DNA from 4 places in the Streptomyces sp. NPDC049585 genome. Region 1 is predicted to be linked to each of the others. Evidence: riboswitches for the same ligand, from Rfam matches in the RefSeq annotation. Region 1 holds a riboswitch; each other region holds the start of a gene.

Region 1 (4,342 bases):
CGATCCGGTAGCCGCCGCTCACGGGCACACCCGGCAGGGTGCACCGCAGCCCCGTCGCGTCGCGCTCGCAGGAGGCCCGGGTTCCCGGCACGACGAGCACCCGCTCGTGGCCCGCCGCGGCATAGCCGCGCCCGAGCGCGTCGAGCGTGGTGCGCGTGCCGCCCGACTGCGGGCCGTAGAAGTTGGCGAGCTGCACGATCCTCACGGCGTTGTCCGCCTGCGTACCGCCACCAGCTCGGCGTACGTCAGCGGCTCCGCCCCCGCGGCCAGCGCCGCGTCGATCGCCTCCAGTGCGCTCTCGCGCAGCCCGGGCCGGGCCAGGTCGGCCGGGTGCAGGGCGATACGGAAGGACCGGCCTCGGCGCGCCCATCTGCAGGCCGCCCACGGCAGGAGGCGGGCTGCCGCGTGCTCGCCGAGGCCGCCGGGGCGGTGGCACAGGGCGGGCAGGCGGTGCCGCCGGCCGGTGCGCAGGTCGTGCACGGCCAGGTGGGAGGTGGTGTAGGCGAGGTCCGAGGCGCGCAGGGCCGCCATGGTGCCGGGGGAGGCGAGCCAGCCGGGCGGGGTGAAGCCCTCCGGGTGGATCCCGGCGCGGGCCAGTTCCGCCCGTCCCCGGGCGAGGCGGTCGGCGGCCTCGTGCGCGCCGAGCGCGCAGAACTCGGCGCATCCGCGGGCCAGGAGCCGGTTCAGCAGGCGCCGGTGGCGGGGGCCGCCGGGCACGGCCCGGTGCGTGAAGCCGTGCTGGGCGAGCTCGTGCCCGCGCCGCGCGGCGGCATGCAGCCACCGGACGAGGGCGGGGTCGTCCGCCAGCGGCACCCCGCGCCAGGCGCCCGGTACGAGCAGCAGGGTCGCCGGCACGTCGCGGCACTCCAGTTCGGCCACCCACTCGCGGGTCCGCGAGAAGCTCCAGGGGGCGACGTCGTGCACCGAGACCACGAATTGCGCTGTCACATCCTCCAGCATCCCCCAGCGGTGCGCACGGCCGGTGGACGTGCGGTGAACCGGACCCGCCGTGGCATCCGCCACCGAGGGGTGTTGCACACTGTGCCCAACGGTTTGTCATGTTCAGTTGTGGGAGGGAGACATCATGCGTCTGGCGGACGCCCCGGGTGCACAGGAGGAGATTCGCATCGACGCGGCTCCGGCCGTCGTGTGGAAGCTCGTGACGGACATCGGCCTGCCCGCCCGCCTGAGCACCGAGCTCCAGAGCACGGCCTGGCTGGACGGTGCCACCGGTGTGCAGCCGGGCGCGCGTTTCGAGGGGTTCAACCGCCACCCGTACGCGGGGGAGTGGCGGACCGTCTCCCACGTCGTCGGCCTGGTCACCGAGCGGCTGTTCAGCTGGGCGGTCACCGACCCCGACGGCCACTACGGCGGCGGCGAGGCCGACCCGGCCCACCCCATGGCCACCTGGAAGTTCGAACTGGAGCCCGAAGGCCCGGAGGGGGCGGCCACGCTGCTGCGCCAGTCGGTGCGCATAGGCCCCGCGCCCTCCGGGATCAGCGTGGCCATAGCCCGGATGCCCGACCGCGAGGAGGAGCTCGTGGCCATGCGGCTGGAGGAGTTCAAGGCGGGCATGCGGGCCACCCTCGAAGGCGTCAAGCGGCTCGCCGAGGACGGGGCGTAGGCGCCGGCCCCGGAGCACGGTATCCGGGTGGCGGTGCGGCCAGCCTGGCGGCGAATCGGCCGGTCGTCGATCAGGGTGATCCCATGACGACGATCAAGGCGATCTCCTTCAGCTCGTACGGACCGGCCGACGTCCTGCGGCCGGTCGAGGTGCCGCTGCCCGCCCCCGGGCCGGGGCAGGTCCGCATCGCGGTGCGCTGCGCCGGCGTCAACCCGCTCGACCACAAGCTGCGCAGCGGTGCCATGGCGGGCACCTTCCCCCTGGAGCTGCCGCACATTCCCGGGGTGGAGGCGTCCGGCCTGGTCGAGGCGGTGGGGGAGGGCGTGACGCAGGTGCGGGCGGGCGACGCCGTGTTCGGCCGCACCGTGACCGGCGCCTACGCCGAGCAGGCGCTGGCCCGGGAGGACCAGGTCGTGGTCAAGCCCGTCTCGCTCGCCTGGGAGGAGGCGGCCGCCCTGCCGGTGGCCGCCGAGACGGCCCGGCGGGTGATGGAGCTGCTGGACCTCGGCGACGGCGAGACGCTGCTCGTCCACGGCGCCGCCGGGGGCGTGGGCACCCTGGCCGTGCAGTTCGCCCGGGCCCGCGGGGTGCGGGTCATCGGCACGGCGAGCGAGTCCAACCACGCCTACCTGCGCGGCCTCGGCGCGATCCCGGTGACGTACGGGCAGGGGCTCGCCGAGCGGGTGCGCGAGGCGGCCGCCCCCGGCCGGGTGGACGCGGCGCTGGACGCCGTGGGCAAGGGCGATGCCGTGTGGGTGTCCGTCGAGGTGACCGGCGGCGCCGACCGGGTGGTGTCGATCGCCGACGCCGAGGGTGCCCGGCTGCACGGGGCCCGCTTCAGTTCCGGCGGCCGGGAGGTGCGGCCGGTGCCCGCGCTGAACGAGGCGCTCGCCCTGCACGAGGCGGGACTGCTGCAGCTGCCCGTCCACCGCATCTACCGCCTGGAGGAGGCGGCCGACGCCCACCGGGAGAGCGAGCACGGCCACCTCACCGGCAAGATCGTCCTCGCCGTCGCCTGACGGCGGCCGGCGAGGACGGGGGTGTTCGGTCCTAGCCCACGCGGCCGTACCAGACGCTGCCGGTCCAGATGCGCTCCTTGCGCACGGTGGTGCCCGGCTTGGGGGCGTGCCAGATCGTGTTGCTACCCGCGTAGATGCCGACGTGGTAGACGTTGCTGCCCGAGTGGAAGAACACCAGGTCGCCCGGTGTGCGGGAGCCGGCGGAGATGTGCCGGGTGCGGTTGTACTGGTCGGCGGCGGTGCGCGGCAGGCTCTTGCCCGCCTTCTTGAACGAGTACAGGGTCAGGCCCGAGCAGTCGAAGCGGTTGGGGCCGGTGGCGCCCCACTGGTAGGGGGAGCCGGCCTTGGAGGCCGCGACCCTCAGGGCCTGCTCGCCGGTGGTCGCCGCGGAGGCGCCGGGGGCGAGGCCGGGAACGAGGACCGATGCCGCGATGGTGGCGGCGGTCAGGGCCGACGCGGTGCCGGCCCGGGAAACGAGTGCAGGTATGCGAGGCAATGCAGACATGCCACAGCCCTTCGGCATCCGCCTGCGAAAGATGACCTGTCGGGTTCGGGCTGCGAAGTTGCCCGGCCAGTGTCTGGCTTCACCCCAAGGACCACCGCGTTCGTGGTCCGTACCGCTTGGGTCTCCCGCTCCTGCCGATCGACGAATCGATTCCGCACCCGGTGCGGCGGCAGGACTCGGCGTTCCGCCCGGGTGGCCCGCCTCGGTGACGGGATCTTGTGTTCGACGAGAGATCCTGCACCATCGCCCGCCCGGATCCCGCACCCGCAGCGGCATCTGTGAACTTCTTCACTTCGGGCGAAACGGTGCAACCATCGCCTGTCCATACCGCCTGTCCTGCAACGAAAGGCGGGCTACCGCCGGTAGCCGACCACCCGTCAGCACGGCTCGCGCGAGGCGTCCAGCTCCAGCTTCTTGCGCATCGAACTCAGCCCCAGCCGCTTCGCCTCGCCGCAGAACTTCTCCGTCGGCAGGTCGTATTCGACGTGGAAGACCGCTTTGTTCTGCTTGATGAAGGGCGTCAGCTTTTCGCACTCCTTGTACTGCGCGCACTGCTCGTTCACCGCGAAGTCGAAGTCGCCCACCAGTGCCGGAATCTGCTCCAGGTCGTTCTTCAGCCCCACCGCGAGCCCGCGCTCGTGCGCCAGCCGCGCCAGCATCCGGTTGAACGCCAGCTGGTGGGCGGCCGTCAGCGGAAAGCCCGTGCCGTTGCGGAAACCCTCCGTCAGATCCGGCTCGACCGCGTCGAAGCCCTTCTGACGGCACATGTCCATGCGGGCCGCCATGAGCGGACGCAGCGCGTCCAGACGGCGGATGTCCAGCCACTTCTCGCCGTCCCAGCCCTTGTTCTTCCGGCCCAGCAGCCCCTTGGGGAACGCGTCCTTGTCCGGCCGGAAGTCCTCCCACGCACCGGCGTTGATGTAACAGATCACCTTCCGGCCGCGGGCATGCAGCGCCGCCACGGTGGCCGCCGTGTTCTCGAAGCCGTCGATGTCGTAGACGGGCACGTCGAGGGAGGTGTCGGCCTCGCCGAGCTTCCCGCCCAGCTGCCACTGCCAGGCCGTGCCCGGGCGCGGTTGCCAGCGCTCACCGGGCCGTCCCGAGGGGGTCGGCGCACCGGCCGTGGGGCTTGCGTCCGGCGCGGTGGCCGTCGGCTTCCCCTCCGGCTCGGCGTCCTCGTCGTCCCCCGGCGCC
Region 2 (4,342 bases), on a different contig from region 1:
CCCCTGTCGGTCCGCTACGAACGTACGTCCCCGGACACGGTACGGGACCGCGGCCGGGGACGTACGGAGACTGGCGAGAGCTCAGCCGTTAAGGCTCAAGCGTCAAGGCTCAAGCCGACGCGGCGCTCAGCCCTGCTGTGCTCATTAGTTCGCAGAGCGAAACCGCGGGAAGGCGCTGCGGCCGGCGTACACCGCGGCGTCGTCGAGGATCTCCTCGATGCGCAGCAGCTGGTTGTACTTGGCGACGCGCTCGGAGCGGGCCGGGGCGCCGGTCTTGATCTGGCCGCAGTTGGTGGCGACGGCCAGGTCGGCGATGGTGACGTCCTCGGTCTCGCCGGAGCGGTGGGACATCATGCACTTGAAGCCGTTGCGCTGGGCCAGCTCGACGGCGTCGAGGGTCTCGGTCAGCGAACCGATCTGGTTGACCTTGACCAGCAGGGCGTTGGCAGTGCCCTCCTCGATGCCGCGGGCGAGGCGCTCGGGGTTGGTGACGAACAGGTCGTCACCGACGAGCTGGACCTTGTCGCCGAGCTTGTCGGTGATGGTCTTCCAGCCGTCCCAGTCGTCCTCGAACAGCGGGTCCTCGATGGAGACCAGCGGGTAGGCCTCGACGAGCTCGGCGTAGTAGTCGGTCATCTGGGCCGCGGTGCGGTCCTGGCCCTCGAAGGTGTAGACGCCGTCCTTGTAGAACTCGGAGGCGGCGACGTCCAGGGCGAGCGCGATGTCCTGGCCGGGGGTGTAGCCGGCCTCCTTGATGGCCTCGAGGATCAGGTCGAGGGCCTCGCGGTTGGAGCCGAGGTTCGGGGCGAAGCCGCCCTCGTCGCCCAGGCCGGTGGACAGGCCGCGGCCCTTCAGGACCTTCTTGAGGGTGTGGTAGACCTCGGTGCCCCAGCGCAGGGCCTCGGAGAAGGACTCCGCGCCGATCGGCGCGATCATGAACTCCTGGATGTCCACGTTGGAGTCGGCGTGCGAGCCGCCGTTGAGGATGTTCATCATCGGAACGGGCAGCAGGTGCGCGTTCGGGCCGCCGAGGTAGCGGAAGAGGGGCAGGTCCGAGGCCTCGGAGGCGGCGTGCGCGACGGCCAGGGAGACGCCGAGGATGGCGTTGGCGCCGAGCGAGCCCTTGTTGTCGGTGGCGTCCAGGTCGAACATGGCCTGGTCGATCAGGCGCTGCTCGGTGGCGTCGTAGCCGACCAGCTCCGGGCCGATCTGCTCGATCACGGCGAGGACGGCCTTCTCGACGCCCTTGCCGAGGTAGCGGTCCGGGTCGCCGTCACGCAGCTCGATGGCCTCGAAGGCGCCGGTGGAGGCGCCGGACGGCACGGCGGCACGGCCCGTGGAGCCGTCGTCGAGGCCGACCTCGACCTCGACCGTGGGGTTGCCTCGCGAGTCGAGGATCTCGCGAGCTACGACGACGTCGATGGACGGCACGAGGGTCTCCTTCGTGTGTGTCTGGAGTTCTGCACCACGAGCCTAACGGGCCCCGCGGGCTCTCCCCGCGCTGGACCGGGCCACGGGCCGAAAATTGGCACAAATGCCGATATCACGGGATGAAAACCCAGTATGTTCGCTCAACGGACAGTCGACGGGGCGCGGCCGGCACGGCGGCTCGAACGGCGAAGCCCCGCTCCGGTGCGGCTCGGGGGGAAGCGCAGCGAAGCGGGGCGGTCGTACGGCCGGTCGTCGTGCGGCCGGGCGGCCATGGGCCGCCCGGCACCTTCGATCGGCTTCGATCGACTCCGGTCAGTGCAGGTGCAGCTGCTGACCGGGGAAGATCAGGTCGGCGTTGTCGATGACGTCCTTGTTGAGGTCGTAGAGCTTCGCCCAGCCACCGCGCACCTTCTGCGCGTCGGCGATGGTCCCGAGGGTGTCGCCCTCCTTGACCTTGTACTCGCCGGTGCCCTGCTTGACCTCGCGCGGGGCGGCCTTCTTGGCCTCCGCCTTGGCCTCCGCGGCCTCGTCGTCGGCGTCCGACTCCCGGGTGACCTTCTTCGGAGCGCTGTGGCGCTCGCTGCGGTCCGAGTGGTTCTTGGTGGAGTGGGCGCCCTCGGCGGAGGTGGTCTTGCGGGTCTTCTTGGCGGAGGCGGAGCCGGAGTCGTCGGAGGGGTCGACGTCGGCCTTGGCGCCGCCGGAGCGCAGACCGCCCTCACCCGCGCAGCCCCAGGCGCCCGGGCCCTGCATGGCCAGCAGCCGCTCGGCGGTGGCGATCTGCTGGGCCTTGGTGGCGAGGTCGGCGCGCGGGGCGTACTTGGTGCCGCCCGCGGCCTTCCAGGAGTCGTTCGAGAACTGCAGGCCGCCGTAGTAGTTGTTGCCGTTGTTGAGGTGCCAGTTGCCGCTGGACTCGCACTGGGCGACCTTGTCCCAGGTGGAGACGGAGGCGGCGTTGGCGGAGGTCGCGACCATCAGTGGGGCGGCGACCGCGGCGCCGGTGACGCCGGCGAGCGTGACGATTCGGACGGCCTTGGACGGACGACGGTGCTTGCCCTTGGACATAAGTCGTTTTCCTCACCGACGCCTACGAGGTGAGCTGTCGGGTTCGGGCTGTGAGACTGCCCGGCCCGGTGCGAGCACCGGGCTTCACCCCAAGCCGTCCGTCCCTGCGGTCTGCCGACCGCCGGTCCGTCCGGCGCCTACCTTGGTTCCCCCGCTCCTGCCTACGGCGCTTGCGCGACGACTCCCCCGGCCGCCGGCAGGATTCGGCGTGGCGACCGTGGTGCTCGCGATGGCGAGCGGTGAAGACGGTAAGCACAGGCGGCCTGCGGGTTCAAACCCCACTTTTCAGCCAAGGCCGCCATCGGTTACCGCGGGAAACCTGACGTTTCCGCAGGTGGCCCTGGGTAGACGCAAATCGGACGGACGCTCTCCGCCGCCGAGTCGAAGAGACCCATGTCTCACTTTCGACTGGAACGGACATTCGGCCCTTTCCGCATGGCTATTGACGGATATCCAGGCGCTGACCAGGACGGATAAGGTCCGGATCAGTTCCGACAACTTTTTCGTTCTTCTGATACAGCGTCTGCCAGCCGCCGGCGACCGAGTGCTCCTGGGCGATCACTGACAGGTTGTCACCGGGCTGCACGGTGTAGTCGTTTGCGGCCGGGATGCCCGGCCGGGAATCGCCCCCGCGCGAGGGTCGCTGTGCGCCGTCGTCCGGGCCGTTCGGGGTCGCGCGGTGGCGCCCCGAGCCCTCCGCCGCGCCGGCGTCCCCGGCGGACGCGCCGTCGGCTCCCGGCGTGCCCGACGGGCTCGCGGAGCCGTCGGCCGGAGCCGACGGGAGGTCGGTGCCGGGCTCCTTGCGGTGCTTGCCCTGCCCGGCGTCCGGCGTGCCGCTCGCGGGAGCTGACGGGGTGCCACCGGCGTCCGGCGTCGCACCGGAGGGCGCACCGGACTGGCCGGGCGCGGGCGTGGACGACCCGGACGGCGACGTCGACGGCGATGCGGACGGCGTCCCCGACGGCGCCGAAGGCGTGGGGGTGGCGTCGGGGGCATGCGAGGCGTCCGGAGCGGGCGAGCCGTGCTCCGGCGCGGGCTTGGTCGTGTGCTCCGGTGTCCGGCTGCGCTCCGGGGCCGGCGGCGGGGTGGCCTTGGTGCCCGGGTCGACCTCGGGCGCCCGCTCGCTGCGGGTCAGACCCGCGCCCTCGCCGCAGCTCGTCCACGGGCCGGAGCCCTGCGACTTGAGGATGCTCTCGGCGATGGCGATCTGCTCGGAACGACTCGCGAGGTCGGGCCGGGGCGCGTACGAGATGCCGCCGTGCTGCTCCCACAACTCCTGGGTGATCTGCAGGCCGCCGAAGAAGCCGTTGCCCTGGTTGGCGCTCCACATCCCCCCGCTCTCGCACTGGGCGACCTTGTCCCAGGTGCCCGCGTCGGCCGCGGTGGCGGTGGTGGCAGCCAGCAGCGGCATGGCGACGCTGGCTCCCGTCACCCCCGCCGCGAGCACGATGGCGGGGACCTGACGGGGACGGCGATGTCTACCAGTGCCTGAGCGCATGTTCGGGCCCTCTCGGGTAGGCGGCTTCGGATGGTCGTCGAACATAGCGACGGCCCCCCGGAGTCACAACCCGGTGTAGCGGAGGTCACGCTGCGATAACTGCGAGGTGACCGGACGTCATGCGCTAAGGGCATGCAGGCGCCTGCGCGGGCGGACGCGCCGTGAATTCCACGGGCAGCGTGCGCAGGCCGCGCATGATCAGGCCGCCGCGCCAGCGCAGGTCGTCCGGCTCGGCGGCGAGCCGGAGGTCGGGCAGTCTGCGCAGCAGGGTGGCGAGCGCGGTCTGCCCTTCGAGGCGGGCGAGCGGTGCGCCGAGACAGTAATGGATGCCGTGTCCGTAGCCCAAGTGCT
Region 3 (4,342 bases), on a different contig from region 1:
GAGGTCGGTGAGCCGGCCGAAGAACAGCGCCCCGGAACACGCCCCCGCCACATACAGCGCGGCGGCCAGGCCCGTCACCCCGCCGGAGGTGATGGGCAGGCCGCTGCCCTGTTCGGAGAGGCGGCCGGCAATGTTGCCGACGACCGTGACCTCCAGACCGTCCAGCACCCAGACGGTGCCCAGCCCGATCACCACCGTCCAGTGCCACCGGGACCAGGGCAGCCGGTCCAGGCGGGCGGGAACGGACGTGGTGATCGTCGGTGCGGTCGTCGTCACATCCTCTGATTTCCCGATCACACGGATAACATTCCCGGAAAATCGGGATACGTAGGGGAATCCACGCCGCTATGACCCGGCTGCCTCCCTGCGGTTGCGGAGCGCGCGCTACGGCTGCAGGCCCCGGTCGCGCAGCCAGGACAGCGGGTCCACCGGGGCGCCACCGCCCGGCCGCACCTCCAGGTGCAGATGGGGACCGGTGACATTGCCGGTCGCACCGACCCGGCCGATGACCGTGCCGGGACCGACCTTGCCCGAGGTGATCACCATCGACGACAGGTGGCAGTACCAGACCTCCGTACCGTCGCCGAGGGTCAGCACGACGCGGTAGCCGTACGCGCCCGCCCAGCCGGCCTGCGTGACCGTACCCCCGCTCACGGCCCGCACCGGAGTGCCGGTCGGGGCGGCGAAGTCCTCGCCGGTGTGGTGATGCGACGACCACATGGCCCCGGCCCGCCCGAAGCCGGCGGTGAGGGTGTACGAGGTGAGAGGGAGGGTGAAGGAACCACGGGCCTGCGAGGGCGCTTGCGGGGCGCGATGCGGCTGGGGTGCCCGGTGCTGCTGGGGAGCCCGGTGCGGCGCTTGAGGCGCGGCGTGCGCTTGCGGTCCGGCGTGCGCTTGCGGCGCAGCGTGCGGGGCCTGGTGGGTCTGGTGGGTCTGGTGGCCCTGGTGAGTCTGCTGCGGCGCCGGCGCCGCCTGGGCGGGCACTGCTGCCGCTGCCGCGTGCGCCGCTGCTGCGCGGGCTGCCGCTGCCTGGGCCGCGGCAGCGGCCTTGGCCTTGGCCTCGGCTTCCGCCAGTGCCGCCTGCTGCGCGGCCATCGCGTGGTGCCGTTCCGCCGCCGCCCGGGCCTCGGCCGCCTGCACGGCCGCTTCCGCCGCCTCCTGCTGGTGCTCGGCCTGCTGCATGATGCGTGCCCGCAGCACCTCGCCCGCGTGGGCGGCTTCGTCGGTGAACGCCGCCGCGGGTGCGGCGGGTGCGTTCCGGCCGGGGTCGGGCATGGATATGGGGGCCGCCGGGCGGTCCTGCGCGCTGGCCATGCCGCCCGCGCCCACCGCCGCGATCATGCCCACGCCGAGGACGGCACCGCTGCGGGCCACCGTGCCGCCGCGCTGCTTGGCGGCGCGGTGCCGGCCGCGCTCGAGCGGCGTCGCCGGGAGCTCGTCGTCGGGGTCGGTGGCGCCGGGATCGTAGGGCGGGGCGTAAGCCGGGACGATCGGAGGGTCGTACGCGGTGTAGGAACCGTCGTCGGCACCGTGCCTGTTGGACGCCACCGGGGCGCACTCCTTTCCTTCCCACTCGCCTACCGGGTTAGCTGTCGGGTTCGGAGCAGGAAGGTCTCCTACGGGCCGGTGCGCGGCCCGATTCACCCCAAAGGGATGGTTCCCCGGTTCCGTTCACGGGATTCGGCGAAGGCGCGCGGCACCGCCTCTTGCGGCGGTATCCAGGACCGCGCTGCGTTATCGAACGTTAATAGACATCGCGACCGGATTCCAAGCCGAACGGGTGAATTCGCAGGCGTATTGACGCTCCAACTTTCTGACGGAGCGTCAATTGTTATGCGCGCTCCCCCGCGGGCCGGCGCCGCCGGGCCGGGCGGGTGCGGCCGCGCCCGGGACGGCGCTGCGACTGCTCCTGCCGGGGCTGCTCCGGCCGGGACTGCTCCTGCCGGGGCGCGGGCACCGCGATCGTCACCGGGATGCCGCTCGGCTCGCGGGCGCCGGTGATGCGGACGAGCTCGGCGTCCTGCGGGCGCACGTCGGCCGTCGCCGGGGCGATGCGCGCGGTCACCATCATCTGCCGCATGTCGCGCCGCTCCTCGGGCAGGACGAGCGTGACGACGGTGCCCGCCTCGCCGGCCCGGGCCGTACGGCCGCCGCGGTGCAGGTAGTCCTTGTGGTCGACGGGCGGGTCGATGTTGACGACGAGGTCGAGCCCGTCGATGTGGATGCCGCGCGCCGCCACGTTCGTGGCGATCAGCGCGGTCACCTGCTCGGTGCGGAACTGCTCCAGGACGCGGTTGCGCTGCGGCTGGCTCTTGCCGCCGTGCAGCGCCGCGGCGCGCACGCCCTGCGCCAGCAGGCGCTTGACCAGCCGGTCGGCGCCCCGCTTGGTGTCCACGAACATGATCACGCGGCCTTCGCGGGCCGCGATCCGGGTGACCACGTCACGCTTGGCATCCACGTCGGCGACGTGCAGCAGGTGGTGCTCCATGGTGACCACCGCGCCCGCCGAGGGGTCGACGGAGTGGGTGACGGGGTCGGTCAGGAAGCGGCGGACGAGCCGGTCGACGTTGCGGTCCAGCGTCGCGGAGAACAGCATCCGCTGGCCGCCCGGGGCGACCTGGTCGAGCAGGCGGGTGACCTGGGGCAGGAAGCCCATGTCGGCCATCTGGTCCGCCTCGTCCAGGACGGTGACGGTCACGTCGCCCAGGGCGCAGTCGCCGCGCTGGAGCAGGTCGGCGAGCCGGCCCGGCGTCGCGACCATGACCTCGGCGCCACGGCCGATGGCCTGCGCCTGCCGGCCGATGGACAGTCCACCGACGACGGTGACCGTACGCAGGTCCAGGGCGGCCGCGTAGGGGGCGAGGGAGTCGGTGACCTGCTGCGCGAGCTCACGGGTGGGCACCAGCACCAGCGCCAGCGGCCGGCCCGGCCGGGCCCGCCGGCCCGCGGTACGGGCCAGGAGCGCGAGCCCGAAGGCGAGGGTCTTGCCGGAACCGGTACGCCCGCGGCCGAGGACGTCGCGTCCGGCGAGGGAGTTCGGCAGGGTCGCGGCCTGGATGGGGAAGGGCTCGGTGACGCCCTCGCGGGTCAGCGTCTTCAGCAGGGCGCCCGGCATGTCGAGGTCGGCGAAGGAGGCGACGGGCGGCAGCGCCGGCGTCGTGGCCTCGGGCACCTCGAAGTCGGCGGCCGGCTCGACGACGGCGGCGGCGCCCCGTGCGGGGCCGCCGGCGCGGCGCCGGGCGGAGCGGCTCTCGCCGCCGGAGCGGCTGGCGCCGCGGGAACGGGTGCCGCCGGGGCGGCTGTCGCCGCCGGAGCGGGTCTCGCCCTCGGAGCGGGCGTCCCCACGGGAGCGGGTGCTGCTGCTGAGGCGGGCGCTGCCGCCGGAGCGGGCCTCCCCGCCGATGCGGGCGCTGCCGCCGGAGCGGGCCTCCCCGCCGATGCGGGCGCTGCCGCCGGTCCGGGTCTCCCCGCCGATGCGGGCGTTGCCGCCGGTGCGGGCGTCGTCAGCGGCGCGGGTGCTGCCGCCGTTCCGGGCCTCACCGCTGGTCCGGGCGTTGCCGCCGGAGCGGGCGCCACGACCGGTCCGGGCGTCCCCGCCCGAACGGGCACCGCCACCGGAACCGGCGCCACCGCCGGAACGGGCACCGCTGCCGGAGCGGGCGTCCCCACCGGAGCGGGCATCGGCGCCGGAGCGGCTGTCGCCGCCCGAGCGGGTGCCACCGGCGGAGCGGGCGTCGCCGCCGGAGCGGGCGTTACCGGAGCGGGCATCGCCACCGGAGCGGGCGGGGCGGGGGGCGGAGCGAGTCATGCGGGACCTTCCCTCGGTGGCGGCGGCGGGAGCCGGGCCCCCGGTGGACGAACGCGACAATGGGGCCCGCACCCAGTGGTGCGGGCCCCATGGCGCGTACGCGCGTACGGTTTCGTCAGATGGTGACGATGTTCTCGGCCTGCAGGCCCTTCTGGCCCTGCGTGACCTCGAAGGACACCTTCTGGCCCTCAAGCAGCTCGCGGAAGCCGTTGGAGGCGATGTTCGAGTAGTGGGCGAAGACGTCGGGGCCGCCGCCGTCCTGCTCGATGAAGCCGAAGCCCTTTTCCGAGTTGAACCACTTCACGGTGCCAGTAGCCATGTCTATCTCCTTAGTGATGGGGTGGCCCCCGACCGGAAAAAGACCGGCGAAAACAAAAATGCGCCTTCGGCTACATGGCCGAGGCGCACACGAATTCCATGGGTACCACAACTGCAACTCGTACGAGAGTACCACGCCCTGTGCGCCTCGTGTGGATCTTGGTGGAGCGCTCCCCCGGCCCGCGCTATAACTCGACCCCCTGGGCCCTGGCGTGC
Region 4 (4,342 bases), on a different contig from region 1:
GCGATCTTGCGGCGCAACTGGGTGAGGAGCGCGGCGAGGCTGGGGCTGCCGGAGGCCTGGGCGAGGGTCTCGTCGAACCAGTCGCCGAGCCGGCACAGCTCCCCCACCCGGTCCGCGCGGGCCCGGTCGCGGCCCAGCCGGACCAGCCCGCGCAGCACCTTCAGGTGCGCCTCGGTGCGCCGCTGCGCGGCCCGCGCGGCCCCCAGCGGCTCCAGCAGGGCGCGGACGTCCAGCAGGTCGGCGGCCTCGCGCTCGCTGGGCTCGGCTACGCAGGCGCCCGCGTGGCGGCGGGTGGTGACGAACCCTTCGGAGGCGAGGGTGCGCAGGGCCTCGCGCACGGGGACCCGGGAGACGCCGTAGCGGCGGGCGAGGAGTTCCTCGACGAGCCTGCTGCCGGGCGGGTGGACGCCCGCGACGATGTCGTCGCGGATGGCGGCGCACACGGCGTGCGCGGACAGCCGGCGGGCGCCCTCCCGGACTCCGCCGCCGGTGGGTCCGGGGAAGGTCACCGTGCCGGCGCCGTCGCCGTTCACGAACGGTCTCTCATCGCTGCACCTCCGGATGTGCCCCGTCGCCTGACGCCCATTCAGCGACTCTATGCGAGCCGGCTGGGCATTTCCGATGGCGCCTCCTGCCGCACGGACACCTTTCGGCCAGCCCGTACGGTGCACGAAGGCCCCGGCCGCAGGGGCCGGGGCCTTGTTCGCGTCGGGCGCGGGGGCCGTCAGACGTTGACGCCGTGCGAGGCCAGGTAGGCGATCGGGTCGATGTCGGAGCCGTAGGTCGGGGCCGTGCGGGCCTCGAAGTGCAGGTGCGGGCCGGTGACGTTGCCGGTGGCGCCGGACAGGCCGATCTGCTGGCCGGGGGTGACCGACTGGCCGACCGAGACGTCGATGGACGACAGGTGGGCGTACTGCGTGTACGTGCCGTCGGCCATCTGGATCACGACGTTGTTGCCGTAGGCGCCGCCCCAGCCGGCCTCGACGATCGTGCCCATGCCGACCGCGTGCACCGAGGTGCCGGTCTCGGCGTGGAAGTCGATGCCGGTGTGGCTGCCGGAGGACCACAGGCCACTGGAGGCCTTGTAGGAGGTCGAGACGTAGGAGCTGTCGAGCGGGCTGACGAACGTCCCCAGGCGCTTGCGCTCGGCGTCGCGGGCGGCACGCTCCTTGGCGGCGCGCTCCTCGTCGAGCTTGCGCTGGGCCTCCTCGGCGCGCTGCTTGGCCTCGGCGGCCAGCCTCTTGGCGTTGGTCTCGGCCTGCTGACGGGCGTTGGCCTCGTCGGCGATGCCGCGCTGGGTCTCGGCCTGGGCGTCGACGTTGCCGGCCATGACGTCACCGATGACGACGGCCTGGCTCAGGCCGGTGTCCTCGGGGCGCTGGGAGTCGTCGGAGGCGGCGAAGGCCGGGGCGGCGACACCGGCGACCACACCGGCGGCGGTCAGCGTGGCGATACCCGCGACATTGGCGCCCACGCGCACGGCGCGGCTCGGACGACGGTGCTTCCCGGTGGGACGGGTGAACGACATGGCTGTCGCTGATCCTTTCCTTCCTTCTCGCCTACCGGGTTAGCTGACGGGTTCGGAGCAGGAAGGTCTCCTACGGTCCCCTCGTGAAAGGGAACCGATTCACCCCAGGGGACTTTGGGTCCCCGGCTCCCTGCGACCCCGGGGGGCCGCGTGGGACTCGGCGATGGCTGCCCGGGACCGCGGTTTGCGGCTCCGATCTGACGGACTGCCGAGCTGACGCTAATCGCCTTCAGATTCGATCGGCAAACAGAAGTGGGTTTTTATGACGTACGCCACACGACCAACACGCAACCACCGCCTGAAAGTGGACATAAAGGTGGCGCGTGGGTCCCCCTGGGACCCACGCGCCACCTCAGTCGAACTGATGCTCCGTCAGGCCGAGATCACCGTCACCGGGCCGATGCCCAGCGCCTTCACGGGCTCGGCGATCTGCGCCGCGTCACCGACGAGCACCGTCACCAGCCGGTCCGCCGGGAAGGCGCTCACGACGGCGGCCGTGGCCTCCACCGTGCCGGTCTGCGCGAGGCGTTCGTACAGATGCCCCTGGAAGTCGTCCGGCAGGAACTGCTCGACCTGGTCGGCGAGCGTGCCGGCGACGGCGGCCGCCGTCTCGTACTTCAGCGGGGCGACGCCCACCAGGTTCTGCACGGCGACGTCGCGCTCCTGGTCCGTCAGACCCTCGGCGGCCAGCGTGCGCAGCACCGTCCACAGGTCCTCGAGGGCGGGACCGGTGTTGGGGGTGTCGACGGAGCCGCTGATGGCGAGCAGGGAGACGCCGGTGCCCTCGGGCGAGGACAGCAGCACCTGGCCGAAGGAGCGCACGCCGTAGGTGTACCCCTTCTCCTCGCGCAGGACGCGGTCCAGCCGCGAGGTGAGGGTGCCGCCGAGGCAGTACGTGCCGAGGACCTGGGCCGGCCAGACGCGGTCGTGCCGGTCGGAGCCGGTGCGCCCGATCAGCAGCTGGGTCTGCACCGCACCGGGACGGTCGACGATGACGACGCGGCCGGTGTCGTCGGCGGTGACGGGCTGCGGGGCGCGCCGCTGCGCCGGCGCGCCCGTCCACGCGCCCAGCGACTGCTCCAGGACGTGGTCGAGGTCGGTGCCGGTGAAGTCGCCGACGACCACGGCGGTGGCCGCGGCGGGCCGCACATGGGCCTCGTAGAAGGCGCGCACGGCGGCGGCGTCGATGCGCTCGACCGTCTCCTGGCTGCCCTGGCGCGGCCGGGACATCCGGACGTCGGCCGGGAAGAGCTCGGCGGCCAGCGCCATGGCCGCCCGGCGGGCGGGGTTGGCCAGCTCGTGCGGGATCTCGTCGAGGCGGTTGCGCACCAGGCGCTCGATCTCGCCGTCGGGGAAGGCCGGGGCGCGCAGGGCGTCGGCCAGCAGGCCGAGGGCCTTGGGCAGCCGGGAGGCCGGCACCTCCAGGGACAGCCGTACGCCCGGGTGGTCGGCGTGGGCGTCGAGGGTGGCCCCGCAGCGCTCCAGCTCCGCGGCGAACTCCTCGGCGCTGAGCTTGTCGGTGCCCTCGGAGAAGGCGCGGGCCATGATCGTGGCGACGCCGTCCAGGCCCTCGGGCTCGGCGGCCAGCGGGACGTCCAGGACGATCTCGACGGCGATGACCTGCTGCCCGGGGCGGTGGCAGCGCAGCACGGTCAGGCCGTTGGGCAGCTGCCCGCGCTCGGGGGCCGGGAAGGCCCAGGGGGTGGGCAGGCCCGGCTTGGGCTGGGGGTGGAACACCATCGAGGGGCCGGCGGTGTCCGTCGTGCTCGCGGCTACGGCGTCGCTCACTGGGCCGTCTCCTCTTCTTCGATCTCGGTGGCGTTCTTGATGGTGTCCTCGTCGACCGTGGGCGCGGTCTGCGGCGTGGGCTCGTAGACCAGCACGGCACGGTTGTCGCGGTGCAGGCGGGCCTTGGCGATCTGCTGCACCTCCTGCGGGGTCACCTCCAGGACGCGCTGGACGGCGGTGAGCGCCAGCTGCGGGTCGCCGAAGAGCGTGGCGAAGCGGCACAGCTCGTCCGCCCGGCCGCTGACGGTGGCGAGCCGGTCCAGCCACTCGCGCTCCAGCTGGGCCTGGGCGCGCTCCATCTCCTCGGGGGTGGGGCCCTCGGCGGCGAAGCGGGTGAGCTCCTCGTCGACGGCGGCCTCGATGTCGGCCACCTCCACGCCGCCGGACGCCTTGACGTCCAGCCAGCCCAGCGAGGGCGCCCCGGCCAGGCGCAGCAGGCCGAAGCCGGCGGCGACGGCGCTGCGGTCGTGGCGCACCAGGCGGTTGTGCAGGCGGGAGGACTCGCCGCCGCCGAGGATGGTCAGCGCCACGTCGGCCGCGTCCGCCTCGCGGGTGCCGTCGTGCGGCAGGCGGTAGGCGGCCATCAGGGCGCGCGAGGGCACCTCCTCGCGGACGACCTCGCGCAGCTCGCGGCCGATGTTCTCCGGCAGGGCGCCGTCGCGCGGGGGCTGCTTGCCGTCGTGCGCGGGGATGGAGCCGAAGTACTTCTCGATCCAGGCGAGGGTCTGCTCCGGGTCGATGTCGCCGACCACGGACAGGACGGCGTTGCCCGGCGCGTAGTAGGTGCGGAAGAAGGCCCGCGCGTCCTCCAGGGAGGCGGCGTCGAGGTCGGCCATGGAGCCGATGGGCGTGTGGTGGTACGGGTGGCCCTCGGGGTAGGCCATGGCCGTCAGCTTCTCGAACGCGGTGCCGTAGGGCACGTTGTCGTAGCGCTGGCGGCGCTCGTTCTTGACGACGTCGCGCTGGTTCTCCATCGACTCCTCGTCGAGGGCGGCCAGCAGCGAGCCCATCCGGTCGGCCTCCAGC

The links. A riboswitch is a leader RNA that binds a small molecule or an ion and turns the genes downstream of it on or off. The one in region 1 is predicted to bind cyclic di-AMP.
Region 2: it holds a riboswitch for cyclic di-AMP, as region 1 does, so the genes downstream of both, AB0K17_RS13550 (transglycosylase family protein) here and AB0K17_RS28180 (C40 family peptidase) in region 1, are expected to answer to the same signal.
Region 3: it holds a riboswitch for cyclic di-AMP, as region 1 does, so the genes downstream of both, AB0K17_RS29665 (M23 family metallopeptidase) here and AB0K17_RS28180 (C40 family peptidase) in region 1, are expected to answer to the same signal.
Region 4: it holds a riboswitch for cyclic di-AMP, as region 1 does, so the genes downstream of both, AB0K17_RS28510 (peptidoglycan DD-metalloendopeptidase family protein) here and AB0K17_RS28180 (C40 family peptidase) in region 1, are expected to answer to the same signal.

Annotation. Positions count from the first base shown of each region.
Region 1 is NZ_JBFAPE010000044.1:9,172-13,513, forward strand. Features, by position in the region: gene AB0K17_RS28160 (glycosyltransferase) at 1-205, opposite strand, end outside; gene AB0K17_RS28165 (polysaccharide deacetylase family protein) at 202-948, opposite strand; gene AB0K17_RS28170 (SRPBCC family protein) at 1,085-1,624, shown strand; gene AB0K17_RS28175 (NADP-dependent oxidoreductase) at 1,717-2,643, shown strand; gene AB0K17_RS28180 (C40 family peptidase) at 2,675-3,148, opposite strand; cyclic di-AMP (ydaO/yuaA leader) riboswitch at 3,152-3,302, opposite strand; gene AB0K17_RS28185 (endo alpha-1,4 polygalactosaminidase) at 3,526-4,342, opposite strand, start outside.
Region 2 is NZ_JBFAPE010000009.1:168,321-172,662, reverse strand. Features, by position in the region: gene eno (phosphopyruvate hydratase) at 145-1,431, opposite strand; gene AB0K17_RS13550 (transglycosylase family protein) at 1,744-2,493, opposite strand; cyclic di-AMP (ydaO/yuaA leader) riboswitch at 2,498-2,672, opposite strand; gene AB0K17_RS13545 (transglycosylase family protein) at 2,933-3,925, opposite strand; gene AB0K17_RS13540 (cytochrome P450) at 4,116-4,342, opposite strand, start outside.
Region 3 is NZ_JBFAPE010000053.1:23,242-27,583, forward strand. Features, by position in the region: gene AB0K17_RS29660 (MFS transporter) at 1-276, opposite strand, end outside; gene AB0K17_RS29665 (M23 family metallopeptidase) at 385-1,374, opposite strand; cyclic di-AMP (ydaO/yuaA leader) riboswitch at 1,560-1,696, opposite strand; gene AB0K17_RS29670 (DEAD/DEAH box helicase) at 1,832-3,403, opposite strand; gene AB0K17_RS29675 (cold-shock protein) at 3,924-4,127, opposite strand; gene AB0K17_RS29680 (DUF6227 family protein) at 4,312-4,342, opposite strand, start outside.
Region 4 is NZ_JBFAPE010000046.1:3,264-7,605, reverse strand. Features, by position in the region: gene AB0K17_RS28515 (GntR family transcriptional regulator) at 1-509, opposite strand, end outside; gene AB0K17_RS28510 (peptidoglycan DD-metalloendopeptidase family protein) at 725-1,528, opposite strand; cyclic di-AMP (ydaO/yuaA leader) riboswitch at 1,542-1,701, opposite strand; gene AB0K17_RS28505 (pitrilysin family protein) at 1,901-3,268, opposite strand; gene AB0K17_RS28500 (pitrilysin family protein) at 3,313-4,342, opposite strand, start outside.